3 regions of the Microbacterium sp. bgisy207 genome follow, and region 2 is predicted to be linked to each of the others. Evidence: predicted binding sites of a transcription regulator. Region 2 holds the regulator's gene; each other region holds the start of a gene.
The links. The regulator LexA, encoded in region 2, represses DNA repair genes until DNA is damaged. The targets are predictions, from matches to a motif close to TCGAACANNTGTTCGA.
Positions count from the first base shown of each region.

Region 1: a site for LexA is predicted at 3,936-3,951, ahead of AC3ENO_RS02205 (HNH endonuclease signature motif containing protein). Genes of this name have one in related genera too.
Region 3: a site for LexA is predicted at 1,967-1,982, ahead of AC3ENO_RS09710 (Rv2578c family radical SAM protein). Genes of this name have one in related genera too.

Region 1 covers NZ_JBYIPB010000002.1:113,922-119,679, reverse strand. The annotation lists gene AC3ENO_RS02220 (DUF58 domain-containing protein) at 1-26, shown strand, start outside; gene AC3ENO_RS02215 (transglutaminase TgpA family protein) at 23-2,347, shown strand; tRNA gene AC3ENO_RS02210 (tRNA-Ser) at 2,445-2,534, opposite strand; gene AC3ENO_RS02205 (HNH endonuclease signature motif containing protein) at 2,594-3,925, opposite strand; gene AC3ENO_RS02200 (VOC family protein) at 4,076-4,483, opposite strand; gene AC3ENO_RS02195 (DUF2200 domain-containing protein) at 4,486-4,833, opposite strand; gene AC3ENO_RS02190 (DNA glycosylase AlkZ-like family protein) at 4,856-5,758, opposite strand, start outside.
Region 2 covers NZ_JBYIPB010000014.1:61,158-66,915, reverse strand. The annotation lists gene AC3ENO_RS12985 (S9 family peptidase) at 1-1,877, opposite strand, end outside; gene AC3ENO_RS12980 (hypothetical protein) at 1,902-3,293, opposite strand; gene lexA (transcriptional repressor LexA) at 3,356-4,036, opposite strand; gene AC3ENO_RS12970 (LysM peptidoglycan-binding domain-containing protein) at 4,302-4,694, shown strand; gene AC3ENO_RS12965 (histidinol-phosphate transaminase) at 4,761-5,758, shown strand, end outside.
Region 3 covers NZ_JBYIPB010000008.1:125,937-131,694, reverse strand. The annotation lists gene AC3ENO_RS09720 (energy-coupling factor transporter transmembrane component T) at 1-495, shown strand, start outside; gene AC3ENO_RS09715 (acyl-CoA dehydrogenase family protein) at 589-1,752, opposite strand; gene AC3ENO_RS09710 (Rv2578c family radical SAM protein) at 1,991-3,064, shown strand; gene AC3ENO_RS09705 (HNH endonuclease signature motif containing protein) at 3,240-4,640, shown strand; gene AC3ENO_RS09700 (DEAD/DEAH box helicase) at 4,756-5,758, opposite strand, start outside.

The DNA of each region.
Region 1 (5,758 bases), on a different contig from region 2:
GGCGGCCGAAGCGGGCGGGGCGATGAGCGCACCCGCGCCTGGACGCCCGGCTCGCAGCGGCCGACGAGCAGTCGTCCGGAACGGTCGCGCGGACACGCTGCTGACCGTCGGCGTCATGGTCGGGATCGTCGCGGCGCTCCTGCCGGTGACGCGTGTCGTCAGTCCCGGCGCCTGGCTCTGGGGAGCCCTCGCGCTGTCGGCGGCCATCATGGCGACCGGGTACCTGCTGCGCCGCAGCCGCGTGTCGGCGATCGGGATCAGCGCGATCGAACTGGCACTCACGATCGTCGTCCTCACTGTCGTCTTCCTGCGCGACACCGCCTTCTGGGGAGTCGTCCCCCTTCTTGGGAGCGTGGATCAGGCAGCGGCCCTGATCGTCACGGCATCCGAGGAGATCTTCTACAGCGCCGCACCGATGATCCCGACGCCGGCACTGAGCTTTGTGATCGTGGGCGCCGCCGGCCTGTTCACGATCGCGGTGGATCACATCGCCCTCACCGCACGGATGCCGCTTCTTGCCGGTGTCGCGTTGTTCACGGTCTCTCTCATTCCTGCTATCGCAGTGCCCAGCGCCGTGAACCTGTGGCCTTTCGGCCTGCTTGCGGCGGCGATCCTCCTGCTCCTGCGGGCCGAGACGCGGGGCCGGGAACCGCGTCTGGGGCGAGCGAGCGGGGCTTCCGCCGTCGCCGTCGGCATCGGCGCCGCCGCACTTGTCGCCGCACTGGTGATCACCCCGTCGCTTCCGCAGCCGGCTCCCCGGGTCGCGTCGGGAAGCGGAACGGCCGGAATCGACGCGTCACTCTCGCTCGGTCAGGATCTGCGCCGGCCGGAGCAGATCGAGGTCCTCCGGATGCGCTCCAACGCACCCCTGCCGCCCTATCTTCGCGTCGCCACCCTCAGCGAGTTCACCGGGGCGGTCTGGCAGCCCGATCGGACCTGGGCGCTGCCCCTGGAGAGCGCGGCAGCGTTCGGGGACGTCCAGACCGGCCCGGGCATCGAGGTGGCGGACTATTCCACGACGGTCGAGATCACCGACCTCTCGTCATCGTGGCTGCCGGTCCCCTTCCCGGCGGTGGAGGTGGAGGGACTGGCGGGATCTTGGAATGCGATGCCCCTGAATCGCACCGTCGTGGGTGAGAACGGCGCGACCCAGGGGCAGTCATACGTCGTGCGCACCATGGTCCCCGAGCCGACCCTCGACCAGATCCGTGCCGCGAGCGCCGATCCCGGCCGCGTCAGGGATGCCGCATCCGCCCTGCCGGAGGGACTGCCGGAGATCATCGCCCGTACCGCGGAGGACGTGACCGCGGGCACGTCGACTGACTACGACGCGCTCGTGGCGATGCAGTCCTGGTTCCGCGGGTCTGATTTCCGGTATTCGCTGGAGGCTCCCGTCGAGCAGGGTTTCGACGGATCGGGAGCCGATGCGGTTGCCGCCTTCCTCGATGTGAAGACGGGATACTGCGTGCACTATGCGTCAGCGTTCGCGCTCATGGCACGGACGCTCGGGATGCCCTCGCGCATCGTCGTCGGGTACCTACCGGGGGTCAACACGAGCACCGTCGTCGACGGCCAAACGGTGCGCTCAGTGCTCAGCGGCCAGCTCCACGCGTGGCCCGAGGTGTTCTTCGATCAGATCGGCTGGGTGGCCTTCGAGCCCACCAACAGTCTGGGAACGGCGACGCGGTTCAGCTCGGGGACGGATGCGGCGCAGCAGGACGCTGCATCCCCGACACCGACGGCGTCGGCAGCGCCGTCAGCGACGCCGCAGCCGACGAGATCGACTCTGCCTGGGGACGTCGACACTCCGGATGCGACGGCCACCCTCCCGGCACAGCGCAACCTCGCCACGCTGGTGTGGGGTGTCGTCGGGCTCGGCGTGCTGGCCCTGCTTGCCGCCCCGGGCGTCCTCGCCGAACTCCGGCGGAGGCGATTGCTCGCGGCCGCCGCTACCGGCGACTCGGTCGCCGCGTGGGCCGTCGTGCGAGAGACGGCGGTCGATCTCGGCATCCGTGTTGCGAGCAGCGACACGCCCCGCATGCTCGGGGACCGGCTCGTGCGGGAACACGGCGTCGACGAGGACGCCATGAACGTCGTCGTCTCGGCGATCGAACGTGCCTCCTACGCGCCGGCGGGAGTCCCGGCCCCGGGTCAGGGGTCAGGGGTGGCGACGGTCGGCGCTCTGCCGCCTTCTCGTGTCGACGAGGCTGGCCGCGACCGGAAGGAACTGGCGGTGGCGGCCCGCGAGATCAGGGGTCAGGTGATGCTCGCCGCCTCCCCGGCGCGCCGGTCGATCGCCCTTGTCGCACCCCGATCGCTCGTGCAGGGACTGATCTTTCGACGATGACCAACGGCGCCACGGCAGCTCATCTGCGGGCCCGGGGGAGCAACGAAAAGTCCTGAGCCGCGACCCGTTCGTAAACGATGACGCGACTCAGGACATATGGCGGTGACGGTGGGATTTGAACCCACGGTGCGCTTGCACGCACACACGACTTCCAATCGTGCTCCTTAGGCCGCTCAGACACGTCACCAGAACAGCCTGTCCATCGTACCCGATGGCCCTCTTCCCCCCGGACCAGCGGGCTCGCGCTCAGGCAGTGAGGGCGAAGCGGGAGTTGCCGGCGAGCCGGGGCGTCCGGGCGGGGTCGATCCACGCGGGCGGGACGAGCCACACTCGGCCAGTCGGGCCGGTGCTCTCAATCTCGATCTCCCATCCGTCGTCATGGACTCGATGATGACAGCCGGTGCACAGGAGCACGCCGTTTTCGAGGTCGGTTGGTCCCGTATCTCGTTCCCACCAGTTCGCGTGATGGACGATGCACCATCCCGGCGGAGCGCCGCAGAAGATGCATCCGCCATCTCTTCCTGCGAGCGCGAGCTTCTGGGCGGGGGTGAACAGCCGCTTGAGTCTTCCCCAGTCGAGGATCTCGCTGTCACCACCCAGCACGCACGGGATGATCTGCGCGTCGGCCGCAAGCCGACGGACGGCGCCTGCCGAAACCGGCTGATCGAGACCGTCGATCGTGGCAGCCCCGATTCCGCTCTGCAGTTCCTCAAGGCTCATCCGCACGACGACGGTGGTTGCGGGGCCCGTGGGAACGCGGTCGCAGCTTAGGCCGTGGCGGCACAGGTCGGCCAACGCGTCGGCGGCGAGCTGCTTTACGGATCGCAGATCGCGCTCGTCGTCGGCTGCGTGCTCATTGCGGCGCAAGACCTGGGTCACCATCGCTTCGATCGCCGTCTTCACGGGCGCCGCAGTCTCGGCATCCAGCTTCGCGGTGAGCGTCACCATGCCATCGCGTTCCTGGATGACGAGCGAGCGCTGCGCCCGGGCATCCTCGTGCCGCGGTTCGACCCCATCGGGATCGAGGTGTGCCTCGACACGGGCGAGGAGTTTCGAGAGTTCGTCGGGTCGCAGTCCGGGCGCAAGCTCGACGAGCTGCCGTTCGGCTTCGTCGATGCGCGCCGCGTCTGTGCGGAGGGCGAGCCGGTCGAGAAGGGTCACGATCGCCGCCGCCGGCGTCACTCCGAGGTCTCCCCGAGCAACCGACGCGGCCACGAACCGCCGCTTTGCAGGCAGCGGATCACCCGTGAGCGTCATCCGTGGCGCGGTGGCCTCGCCGACCTGGACGATGCGCAGCGCCTCGCCGATGCCGGTCCCGGTTGTTGTGGAGATCAGCGCCGCAGGCGAGGCGAAACCCTGACGTCTGGCGAGAGATTCCCTGCCAAGCTCCCGCCGCGACTGACGCGCGATCTCGGCGGCAACGGGCGCGAACGCTGCATCCACGCGTCGCCGCAGGGCACCGTAAGCGGCGTTCACGGCAACCAGCTCAGCGGCGGTCAGCGACTCGGGCGACCGCTCAGCACCCGCAGCAGCGAGCGCTTCCAGCGCTTCCGCGATGCCTGCCAGCGAGTTCGTCATGCCTCGACATTAGAACATACCTCCGACATTCAACCCGGGCCGGCTGCTCCCGCGAGAGCTCGAATCGCGAGGTGCCCCACATCGAACCTAAGCGACTGTTCCCCCGAAGAACAGGACCTGACGAGCGGTGCGGGCGCAGCGTCCTCGCGGTCAGTCGACGGCGTCCCGGGGCGGATTGTGCATGAATTCGATACGGATGCCGTTCTCCTCCTCGAGGAAGCATGCGTAATACCGGGGCGTGAAGCGCGGATAGGGCTTGGGATCGCGCACCGCTACCCAGCCTGCAGCCACAGCCACCGCGTGCAGTCGATCCACCTCGGCGCGCGAGTCGACCGCGAACGCAAGATGCTGCCAGCCGACCCGGCCGTGCTCGTGCGGACCGCTCCCGGCATCGCGAGCGGGATAGAAGATGAGTTCCGTCTCGCCCGGGCTGGTCCAGAACACCGTGGACCCGGCATCCGTACGGACGTAGCCGAGCTCGGTGAGCACCGGCTCGAACCGGTCGGCCGTGGCGCTCACGTCAGCGACCGATATACCGATGTGGTCGACCAGCGGCATGGTCACGCCTGCCGGAGGATCTTCGGCATGGCCTTGCCCTTGGCCAGTTCGTCGATCAGCTTGTCGAGGTATCGGATCTTCTGCATGAGCGGGTCCTCGATCTCCTCGACGCGCACGCCGCAGACCACGCCGGTGATCGCCGAGACGCGCGGGTTGAGGTCGGCATCCGCGAAGAACTCCTCGAATGTCGTCTGTTCGTCGAGGTGTCGCGCAAGATCCTGGTCGTCGAAGCCCGTCAGCCATCCGATGATTTCGTCGACCTCATCCTTCGTGCGGCCCTTGCGCTCGGCCTTCGCGACGTAGAGCGGGTAGACCGATGCAAAGCTCGTCGTGAAGATCCGGTGCGCCATGATCCGAGGGTACGCGCTGGGCCTACCGGCGTCCTGAGGCAAACACCACGGGAACGCCGAGCCACTCCCCGAGGTCACGGATCTCGGCATCCACCATTTCGCGCTCCTCATCGTCGAAGGGGATCAGCTCGTGAACGGCGGTGATGACCAGGTTCTCCTTCTTCTTGTCGAGTTCGGCATCCAGTAGCGCCGAGAAACGGTCGCCGAGGAGAATCGGATGCACGAAGTAGCCGTACACGCGCTGAGCCTTGGGCTTGAACTGTTCGAGGATGAACTCGAAGTCGAACAGCTCGACAAGACGGGGGCGGTCGAAAAGCATCCGGTCATACGGGTTGAGGATCGCGACGCGGCCCCCCGGGTCGTCATCGAGCGCGGCGATGGCCTCCGGGTCGACGCGCCACTTCCACGCGCTCCCCTCGACCTCTGCGGGTTCCCCCGCCATGCCGACGTCGCTCCACGGCGACTTCTGCCGCGCAATGCCGGCAGCCTGAAGGCGCCGTTGCTGCATCCGCTCTTCGGCCTCCTCCGGCGTGATGGACCCGTCATCGGGACCGTAGAGCCGCTCGGCGAGGTCCCACACGCGCTGGCGGTTCTCGCGTCGAACCACAGCCACCTCACCGATGACCGACAGCAACTCCAGCATCCGTGGGACCTGGTTCGATCCGTACCACCCGCTCTCGTTGCTGCCCTGCACGACGCTGGTGTCGGGAATCTCAGATGCCAGCAGCGGCCCCTCGGCGCGCAGCCGAGCGAGCACATCCGCGCGAAACGCGGTGTTGGCCTCAAGATACTCGCGGGAGGCAGCACGCAACTGCCGGGCACGCATCAGCGGCACCATGTACGGCATCAGACTCGACGCGAAAAACCGGCCATCGAACTCGAAGAGCAGGCGATCATCTTCAACGGCCTTCTTCAGCTGCCCGGG
Region 2 (5,758 bases):
AGCTCGGTCTCCAGTGCGTGGATCACCGTCTCCGCGCGCCGGAATCCGTGCCCTTCGCCGTCGTAGAGGACGTAGGCGTGAGGCACGCCGCCCGCGGTCAGGGCGTGACGGATCGCTTCGGCCTGCGCGGGCGGGACCACCTCGTCGTCGGCACCCTGGAGCAGCAGCATCGGGACGTCGAATCCCTCCGGGTGCGAGAGCGGGGATCGTTCGAGATACAGCTCCTCGGCGTCCGGGAGCGGACCGATGAGTCCGTCCAGGTAGCGGGCTTCGAAGTCGTGCGTCTCGGCCGCCAGCGCCCGGGCGTCGCCGACGCCGTACCGCGAGATACCCGCTGCGAAGACGGTGCCCCGCGCGATAGCGGCAAGGACCGTCCAGCCTCCCGCTGAGCCGCCCTCGATGGCGATGCGCGCGGGATCCGCCATTGCGGTCTCGGCGAGGTGTGCCGCCGCCGCGCTGACATCATCGACATCGACGACGCCCCACATCCCGCGCAGGCGATCACGGTACGCGCGACCGTATCCGCTGGAGCCGCCGTAGTTGACATCGAGCACGCCGATGCCGCGACTGGTGAAGTACGCGATCTTCGGGGATGCAGCGCCTCCGACGTGGCCGGTAGGCCCGCCGTGGACGAGGACGAGATACGGGGGCAGTTCGCCCTCGGGCCCCGCGACGTCGGGATTGGTCGGGGCGAACGCGAAGGCGTGCACCTCGCCGTGTGGTCCGGATGTCGTCACCGCGACAGGCGTGGGGGACCACTCTGCGGGCCATGCGGCCTCGCCCCCGGTGACAGACTCCCAGCGCGCCGTCGCGCTGTCGACCACCCACACCCCGGATGCGCCGTCGGTGCGGGTCCCGATGATCAGTGCGCGTCCGCCTGCGGCATCCTCGACGGACGCGCCCGCCGTCACGGGAGCGCCGAGGTCACGGTCCTCGCCCGCGGGCGAGACCGTCACGACACGGTCGGATCCGTCCGTGCGCACGGCGATCGCATGCCCACCCTCGGTCGGGGCGTACCACCGGGCGCCGAGCGACCACAGCGGTCCGCCGGTGTCCGCGGCGGCGGTATCGATGCGTGTCACGCCCGCGGAGGCCGACCAGGCGTGCAGGTTCCAGCGCCCGTCGGGGTCGTCGACGAACACGAGGTGTTCGGCGTCGGTCCACTCGGGCTGCAGGGGCGCTCGATCGACGCCGCCCGCGATGACCTCCCAGCCCGTGACCCGCCCATCGACGAGCCTGCCCACGCGAATCTCCGTCCTGTCCCACGGCATGTGCGGGTGGTTCCACGCGACCCACGCGAGGTGCTTTCCGTCGGGTGACACCGCGGGGTGCGCGAGGAAGTCGCTGCCGGCGACAACCGACACGACCCGCTCGGCATCCGTTGCCGCCGAACCGTCGACGGGGAGGCGCACGATATCGCGAGCGGGCGCGCCGGCCGCTGCGTGGTCCTCTCGGATCGCCCACAGGTGGCCGGCTGCGAACCGGAGACCTCCGAACCGCATCGCCGTGTCCGCGGGAGTCAGAGGACGCGGAGAAGATCCCTCCTGTCGAATCCACACTCGCTGGTCAGTCTTCTCGACGAAGCACAGCGCGCCGTCATCCGTGGCGGCCCATGCCCCGCCGCCGTACTCGTGCACGCGCGAGCGGGCGTTCCACGGCGGCGGAAGAAGCTCATCGACGGCCCCGTCGGTAAGGCGACGCCGAATGGTCGTGCGCCCGCCCTCGGCCGGTACGCTCTCTCCCCACCAGATCTGTTCGCCCTCCGGGAGGGTGACGAATCTCGCCCCCTCGTATCGCGGTGAGGCGGCCGTGACGGATGCTGCAGACAGCGGCGAGGGCCAACTGCCGAACGGGAGTCGAGGGCGGGAGGTTTCCATACCGCCCACGCTACGCGGGATGGGTCAGCCCTTCGGGGGAGAAGCCTCGGACTCGACGATCGTGACCGTTTCGGACTCCTCTGCCGCGGCATCCGGCTCGGCTGCTGCCGCGTCCCGCTCCGACACCACGATCTCGATGATCTCGCGCCGTTGGAGCAGTTCGAGCACCCACGCGACGATCACGGTCGCGAGGAAGACGACGACGTCGCCGAACGAGAGCGGACGAAGCGCCAGGAGCCAGATGACCGCGATCACGACGAGCGCGATGCGGATCGCGACGCGGTACCTCGCGAGGAAGCGTCCGAATCCTCCGGTATCGAGGCCGCGGGCTGCCAGCGTCGCGCGAATGGTCGCGTTGAAGCCGCTGACGCCCCCGCGTGTCGCGATGGCTGACCGGCTCGACCCCATCAGCCAGCCGATGACAGCGATCACGACCCCGAGCAGGGCGATCACGAGCGCGCTCTGGGCCATGGATGCCGTGAGCTGCCCGTAGATCACGCCGATCGCCGAGGGGGAGAGGTCGAGCTGCCCGGCAACGACGGTGCTGGCTGCCCCGCCGATGCCGAAGCCCGCCGCGAGCATGCCGCCGCCGATGAAGATCCCGACCCCGGTGCCGACCACGGCGACGCTGCGGCGCCGAGCGATGGCGATGGCAAGGACGAACAGGGCGATCGTCACGATCGAGAGCCACCACCCGACGGCGTCGGCGAGCGCGTAGACGGTGCGGAAGGCGATGAGCGCCTCCCCATCGCCGATGATGATGGTCTTGTCGATCGCCGGAATGAGACTCGCTACTCCCACGCCGCTCTCGGTGAGCCGGTCCTTGACCTGATCGATGATCGGTCCGAGGGCGATTCCGAGCCCGTCGTCGTCGAGGACGAGGATGCCGCCGCCATCGGCGGTGGCGACGGTCGCGATCGATCGATGAACCCCGCGGAGCGCGAAAGACCAGACGTCGGAGAACGCTTCCGACGCGACGATGCGCTCGACCGCCGAATTCACGAGGCTCTGCACCCCCTGCGCTGCGGGAGCCCGAAGCACGTCAAGTGCGGTGGATGCCGCGGGCGGAAGCCCCAGGCTGTCGATGCCGTCGAAGACCTGGTCGGTCAGCGCCGCGAAATCGACCTGTTCATCGATGGCGGCGGTGGCCTGATCGATGATCAGGTCCTGCACCGCGGGGTCCTCGGTCAGCGGCGCGAACGTCGAGACGAACGCATCCTCATCGACCAGCTGCACGCGCGCCCAGGTGGTCACCACCGATACCGGGACGAGGATCGTGGCGATGACGATGACGAGCGCAGAAAGCGCGGCCCGCCACCACCCGCCGGACGGGGCGGTGCGACCCGCCAGACGGGCATTCTCGGCCTCGAGGGCACGGATGCGGGATTCGAGGTCTTCGGGTGAGAGCGAGCTCATGCGGCCATTCTGGCGGAAGTGTCCCGACCGCCGCGCGCCCGCGAGATAACGACTGCGTCGCGTTACACGGCGCGCAGGACCGCGACGACTTTCCCGAGCACTGTGGCGTCGTCGCCGAGGATCGGTTCGAACGCCGAGTTCCGAGGCAGCAACCACGTGTGACCGTCCCGCTGTCGGAAGGCCTTCACCGTCGCCTCGCCGTCGAGCATCGCGGCCACGATGTCTCCGTTGTCCGCGGTGGCCTGTGAACGCACCACGACCCAGTCACCGTCGCAGATCGCGGCGTCGATCATCGACTCCCCGCTCACCCGCAGCATGAACAACTCGCCCTTGCCGACGAGCTGTCGCGGCAACGGGAAGATCTCCTCGATCTGCTGGTCGGCGGTGATGGGGACGCCGGCGGCGATCCGTCCCACCAGCGGAACCATGGCCGCGTCTCCGACGGCGGGAGAGGTGTCGGCGGGGTTCTCAGCGGCCATGCCGGGAAGATCGATCAGCACCTCCATCGCGCGGGTCTTGCCGGCGTCGCGTCGGAGGTAGCCGCTGAGTTCGAGCTGATTGAGCTGATGGGTCACGCTCGACAGGCTCTTGAGGCCGACCGCGTCGCCGATCTCGCGCATGCTCGGCGGGTACCCGTTGCGGGCAATGGCCCGCTGGATCACCTCGAGAATCGCGAGCTGCTTCTCGCTGAGGCTGCGTCGCCGCCGCGTGCCCGTGCGCTCCCGTGCCGGCTCCTCGTTCATGCCCTTGCTCCTGTCATCGCTCCCGCCCATTCCGCACTCCTCTTCGAATGTCGGAGGTCGGTGATTGCGTGTGTTCATCGAAACGGTAACCGCCTCGGCGGCGTTTCGCGGGTTGCTGGGCCGCGTGTCGTGTTCGAACGGCGCTCGACCCTCACCCCGCTTGACATCGACAATACTCGAAGATAACTTCGGAAGAGAGATTCGTATCCGCCCCTCCCGGCCGAGAGGTGGATACGAATCTCTCCCCGATACGACGGAGGATGACATGACGACGATCGCTCTCAGCCGCCCCGGCGCACCTCGCGCAGAGGTCCGTCCTCGCACGCAGCCCCACCGCACGGCGACGAGACTGCGCCTGACAGCGCGGGGGCGCGCGGTTCTGGCGGCGCTTGCCGCGCTCCCCGCAATCGTCGTGCTCGTAGGCGCGATCCTCGGAGGCGGGGCAGCACTCGCGTCGCTCGAGGGCGGTGCGTCCGCCGGTTCTTTCGAGACGGTCACCGTGATGCCCGGGGACTCCCTCTGGTCGATCGCGGAAGAGATCGCACCGGATGTTGATCCGCGTGATGTCGTGGCGGAGATCGCTCGCCTCAACGGCCTGACCGGCAGTGTCGTCGGGGCCGGCCAGCGGCTGGCGATCCCTACTGCCTATAGCGAGTGATCCTTCCTGCCTACAGCGAGTGATCCTTCGCCCGCGGCCCGCGGCTCGGCCGCGCGGCACCGTACGATGGGACGGGTGACGATCCGCCTCGATGATCTCCCGCTTCGCGACGACCTGCGGGGCCTGACACCCTACGGCGCGCCGCAGGCGCCGCTGCCTGTCGCCTTGAACGTCAACGAGAACACCCACCCGGTGCCGCGGGAGGTGGCAGACGACATCCTCGATGCCATCGGCCGTGCGCTCGGCGAGATCAACCGCTACCCCGACCGTGAGTTCCTGGAATTGCGTGAGGGTTTTGCCGACTACCTCAAGCACGGTCTGTCAGCCGATCAGATCTGGGCCGCCAACGGTTCCAACGAGGTGCTTCAGCACGTGCTGCAGGCGTTCGGGGGGCCGGGGCGTCGCGCCTTCGGGTTCGCCCCCACGTACTCGATGTACCCGCTCCTGACGCGAGCGACCGGCGCGGAGTGGGTGGCGGGGACCCGTGGCGCGGACTACACCCTCGACGCGGACTCGGCAGCCGATCAGGTGGCGGCCGCCGATCCCGATCTGGTGTTCCTGTGCGCGCCGAACAACCCCACGGGCACACCCCTGGGCCTTGACGTCATCGACGCCGTCTACGAGGTGTCGCGCGGAATCGTGGTCGTCGACGAGGCCTATTTCGAGTTCGCGCCTGCCTCCGCCCCCTCAGCGCTCTCGCTGCTGCCCGGTCGCGAAAGACTCCTGGTGTCACGGACCATGAGCAAGGCGTTCGCGTTCGCGGGTGCCCGCGTCGGGTATCTCGCCGCAGATCCTGCCGTCATCGATGCGCTGCGACTGGTGCGTCTGCCCTATCACTTGAGCTCGCTCACGCAGGCCGCAGCGATCGCGGCTCTGTCTCACGCGCCGATCATGCTTCAGATGGTGGACGACATCATCGCTCAGCGCGATCGCATCTCTGCGACCGTCGAGGCGCTCGGCTACCGGGCGTACGAGTCGTGGACCAACTTCGTGCTCTTCAGCGGCGTCGAAGATCCTCGGCGGACCTGGCAGCAGCTCTACGATCGCGGCATCCTGGTGCGCGA
Region 3 (5,758 bases), on a different contig from region 2:
TGGACCCTCCACAGCGACGCGCTCCAGATCGGGTTCGCGACGGGGCTGCGTCTGGGAGCGATCCTCGCGCTGTCGCTCATTCCCGGGCTCAGCACCACCGGCCCCGACCTCGTGCGCGCGTGTGTGCAGCAGCTCCGCGTGCCCTACCGCATCGGCTACACCGCGCTTGCCGCCTTCCGCTTCGTGCCCCGCTTCGGACACGAGCTCGAGATCATCCGCCAAGCACACCGGGTGAGAGGCGCGCATCGCGGGCGCGGTCCGATCGCGAGCGTGCGCCGGTGGGCGAGCTACATCGTCCCGCTCCTGGCGGGCGCGATCCGTCACGCCGAGCGGGTTGCCCTCGCGATGGATTCTCGTGCCTTCGGCGCCTACCCCGAGCGCACCGAGCGCCACCTCGTACCCTTCCGGGCCCGGGATGTCGTCTTCATCGCCGCCTTCTGGGTTGCGTCAGCCGCGCTGTTCGTCGCGTTCTTCCCCTGGGCGCCGCCGATCTGACCCGAGGTGCCGTGGCCGGCACCGACACGACGGATGCCGTGACCCCGGCCCGGTGGGAAGCGGCGGTCACGGCATCCGTGTCGACGTCGTCGATCAGCGCTTTCCGGCGAGATCCCGTCCGACGATCTCACGCATGATCTCGTTCGTGCCGCCGTAGATGCGGTGGACGCGGGCGTCGAGGAACGCGCGGGCGATCGGGTACTCGGTGATGTAGCCGTATCCCCCGTGCAGCTGTACGCCGAGGTCCAGGACCTCCCACTCGCGCTCGGTCGCCCAGAACTTGTACTTCGCGGCCTCTTCGGCGCTGAGCTTGCTGTCCTTGTAGGCACGCATGACGCGGTCGGTGTATGCCCACAGCGCCTCGACGTTCGCCGACATGTCGGCCAGGCGGAAGCGCGTGTTCTGGAAGTCGGCGATCCGCTCGCCGAAGGCCTCGCGGTCCTTCGTGTAGGCGAGGGTCCAGTCGAGCGCCGCCTGTGCGGCCGCCGCGCCTGCGACCCCGATCGACATGCGCTCCAACGGCAGGTTCATCATGAGCTGCACGAAGCCCATGCCCTCACGGCCGCTGATGAGGTTGGCCTCCGGAACGAAGACGTCACTGAACGAGAGCTCCGCGGTGTCGTGCCCGTGGAAGCCCATCTTGTGCAGCTTCTTACCGTGGTCGAATCCCTCCATGCCGTTCTCGATGAGCAGCAGGCTGAAGGCATCCGGGCGGTTACCCTCGCCGGTCTTGACGAAAGTGACCACCAGGTCGGCGGTCTTGCCGCTGGAGATGAACGTCTTCGCACCGTTGACGATGTAGCCACCGTCGACCTTCTTCGCGGTCGTCTTGATGCCGCGCAGGTCGCTGCCGGCGCCGGGCTCTGTCATCGCGAGAGCGCCGATCACCTCGCCGGTCGCCATCCCGGGGAGCCACTTCTCTTTCTGCGCCTGCGTGCCCATGTGCACGAGGTACGGCACGGCGAGGTCGTCCTGGATGCCGAACGCGCCCGCGAGCGAGCCGGATCCCGCCGCGATGACCTCTTCCATGACGATCGCGCGGAAGCGGTAGTCCTGCAGCATTCCGGCGCCGCCGAACTCCTCCGGCACCGACAGGCCGATGAGCCCGGACTCGCCGGCGGCCTTCATCGTGTCGCGGTCGATCTCGCCCTCGGCATCCCACCGGGCGATCGCCTCATTCGTGACGTATCGCTTGACGAACTCCTTGACGACGTCGCGGAACGCCTCGTGGTCCTCGTCGTAGATGTCGCGCTCCATGTGAGCCCTTCCTTCTCCATCGATGGTGTGGGTCTGCCGCGGAATCGGCCGATCGGCGCCCTCGCCGTCGCGATTCTATGCCCCGCCACCACACGGGATTCGAACCGGCTGTGGGATTGCGGTTCACGGTCCGCGGTACTGAGTCCCGCATTTGTGGGATGCCTCCAGCTTCGGCATCCGGTTCGAATCAGAATATCGCCTGCTTGACTTGGCATCGTATTTTTGTTCGACTATGGCGATGCGGTGGAACGGACAGGCAATCGGCGCGATCGACGACGGTGCACTCCCCGGCATGGAGCACCTCGGCGGATTCGTGCGATCGGTGACGACTCCGGAGTTCGCGGGCATGACCTTTCACGAGGTCGTCGCCAAGAGCGCGCTGAACCATGTCCCGGGCGCGTCGGCGATGCCGTTCGACTGGACCGTGAACCCGTACCGAGGATGCAGTCATGCATGCTCCTACTGCTTCGCCCGGGGGACGCACGAGTACCTGGAGCTCGATTCCGGGCGCGACTTCGACTCGCAGATCGTCGTCAAGGTCAATGTCGCAGACGTGCTGCGTACCGAGCTGGCCCGACCGTCGTGGACGGGCGACGCGGTCATGCTGGGTACCAACACCGATCCGTATCAGCGTGCGGAGGGACGCTACCGGCTCATGCCCGGAATCATCCAGGCGCTCACCGACGCCGGCACCCCGTTTTCGATCCTTACCAAGGGCACTCTGCTGCGCCGCGATCTGCCGCTGCTGACGGAGGCCGCGCGCGAGGTCGATGTGTCGCTCGCGATGTCGATCGCCGTCTTCGACGACACGCTGCAGCGCGCACTCGAGCCGGGCACCCCGAGCGCGTCTGCCCGCCTCGAGACGGTGCGGGCGGCGACGGATGCGGGATTTCGGGTGACGGTCTTCCTCATGCCGATCCTCCCCCACCTCACCGACTCCGTCGCGGCGCTCGATGACGCGCTCTCGCGCATTCGAGCCGCGGGGGCGCATCGGGTCGTGTTCGGCGCCCTTCATCTTCGCCCGGGTGCGAAGCAGTGGTTCTGGCAGTGGCTCGAGCGGGAGCATCCGGAACTGGTCGGTGCGTACCGCGGGCTGTATCCGGGCGCCTCGGCATACGCACCGAAGCCCTACCGGCAGTGGCTCGCCAAGCGTGTACGACCGCTCCTGCGGGTGCACGGCCTCAACGGTCATGCCGAGGAGGAGGCGCCGCCCCGCGAGCCGGTTCCCGGGCTGGCCGCGCGGCGCGCTGCGGCATCCGTCGTCACCACCTCGCGCGGGCGGCGGGCGGATGCCGCGGCCATGCTGTTCTGAGGGCGGTCGGGCGCTCCCGCACGCCGCCCGACGGGACGGGCTGCGACAGGTGCGACAGGGAGGTGCGCGCCCCTGCTGTGCGTGGGACACCTCCCCTCCGGTGGCGGGCACGACAGCTCCCAGCGGCTCGCACGACGCTCCGGACAGTGTCGGAACCCCCTGTCAACATGGGAACATGCATTCGAACGCGGTCATCGACTTCAGCGACACCGACGTCGCTGAGCTGTCGGCGATCGTCACCGCGGTCGAGCGCGCGAACGCCGACCGCGCCGCGGCAGAGGTCGCGCAAGTGCGTGCGCTCGCGCGTGCGGGAGCGCTGGCCGCCCGGCAGGCTGCGGGGCAGGCGAGCCGGGTGCGCGCGCACGACATGGCGTTGCGGGGCATCGCGGCCGAACTCGCCGGTGTCTCGCGCACCAGCGACCGCTCGATGCAACGGCAGATCGACGAGGCCCGCGTGATCGTCGACGACTACCCGACCTCCCTGTGCGCGTGGGAGCGCGGCGAGATCACCCGCGGGCACGTCCGCGCGATCACGGATGCCGGAACTCCCCTCCCGCCCGAAGCCCGCGCCGAGTTCGACCGGCGCGCTGTCGCCCTGTGCCTGGACCAGACCCCGAACCAGGCCCGGGGGCCGCTCGAGATCCTCGCCGCACGCCTGCACCCCCGCACTCCGGTCGAACGGTACCGGGACGCGCACGAGAACCGCACCGTCCGGGTCGTGCCCCTTCCCGACGGGATGGCGGACCTGTGCGTGACCATGGCCGCCGTCAAGGCCCACGCCGTGTTCGACCGCATCACCCAGATGGCACGCACCATCACGGATGCCCGAACCCCCGACCCCGCCACCGGCCGCGTCCCCGACCCGATCATCGCCACCGACACTCGCACGATGGACCAGATCCGCGCCGACGTCGTCGCCGCGATGCTGCTGGCCGGCGACCCGCTCGCCGACACCACGATCGACGGCGACGGGCCGGGCGAACTCGGCGCCATCCGCGCGAAGGTCCAGATCGTCGTTCCCGCCCTCACCCTCCTGGGCACGGATGCCGAACCCGCCGAACTCGTCGGCCACTGCCCCATCGACGCCGAAACCGCCCGCGAACTCGCGTTCGGCGCATCCTGGTGGGAACGACTGGTCACCGACCCGGTCATCGGAACCGTCCTCGAATGCGACGGCTACGCCCGCCCCGCAGCGCTGGGCCGGTGGCTGCGCGCCCGCGACCGCCGGTGCCGGTTCCCCGGATGCACCATGCCCGCCATCCGCTCCGAGGTCGACCACACGATCGACTACGCCCTCGGCGGCACCACCGAAGCCACGAACCTCGCTCACCTGTGCCAGCGACACCATTCGATGAAGCAGTTCACCGCCTGGAAGGTCCGACAGCTCGAACACGGCGTCCTCGAATGGACCTCACCCACCGGCCGCGTCTACCTCGAGAACCCGCCCCCGATCTCGGTCGCCTTCACCGTCGACGACCCACCCGGCGATAGGTCCGGCGCGCCACCAGGTGTGCCACTCGCTGAGAAGCGCGACAATTCACACCTCTCGGCAGATCACGGCCCCGCCCCGTTCTGAGTCGGCGTACCCCCGCTTGACTCTGGGAATCCCGATTCTTGGGCTACCAGGCGCCCGCGCGCCTAGCGTCACATGGCGAGCCACGTGACGCTAGGACGCGTCGGTCCTTCGCGGTTCAGGCGTCGACGTCGGCGAGCTGGCGGCCCGCGATCTCCTCCAGCAGGTCATCGCCGATACGAGCATCCTCGAACGGCGCCTCGATCTCGGCCCGATCGAGCAGTTCCGTCATCCGGCGGCGACGCTGGCGTGTGATCAGCGTGACGACGCGACCCTCGCGCCCCGCGCGGCCGGTGCGGCCCGAGCGGTGCAGGTACGTCTTGTACTCGTCGGGCGCGTCGGCCTGCACCACCAGGTCGATGTCGTCGACATGGATGCCGCGCGCGGCCACATCTGTCGCCACGAGCACGCGCACCCGGCCCGAGGTGAGCTTCTCGAGGTTCCGCGAGCGCTTGGCCTGGTTCAGGTCTCCGTGCAGAGCGAGCGACGGGATGCCGGCATCGTCGAACTGCTCCGCGAGCATCTCCGCGTAGGCACGGGTCCGCGCGAACACGAGGGTCTTGCCTCCGCGGTCCACGAGCGAGGTGAGGATCTCGGCCTTGTCGCGGTGATCGATCACGAGAACGCGGTGCTCGATCGTGCTCGAATCCTGGTCCTCCCCGGCGACCTCGTAGACCGCGGGCTCCACGAGGAATTCGTCTACGAGCGCGGCGACCTCGCGGTCGAGCGTCGCCGAGAACAGCAGCTTCTGGCTGCCGTCCTGCGTCAGGCGCAGGATCCGCTGCACGGGCTCGAGGAAGCCGAGCTCGCACATGTGGTCGGCCTCGTCGAGGACGGCGATGCGCACCTCCGAGAGATCGAGCTTGCCCTGCTCGATGAGATCCTCGATGCGTCCGGGGGTGCCGACGATGATGTCGACGCCCTTCTTCAGGGCACCGACCTGCCTCGCCTGCGGGACACCGCCGTAGATCTGGGTCGTGAACAGGCCGACGCTGCGGGCGATCGGCTGAATGGTCCGGTCGATCTGCAGCGCGAGCTCGCGGGTCGGAGCGAGCACGAGCGCCTTCGGCGCGCGACCGAACTCGCGCCGGCTGCCGGCCTGGGACCGCAGGATGCTCTCC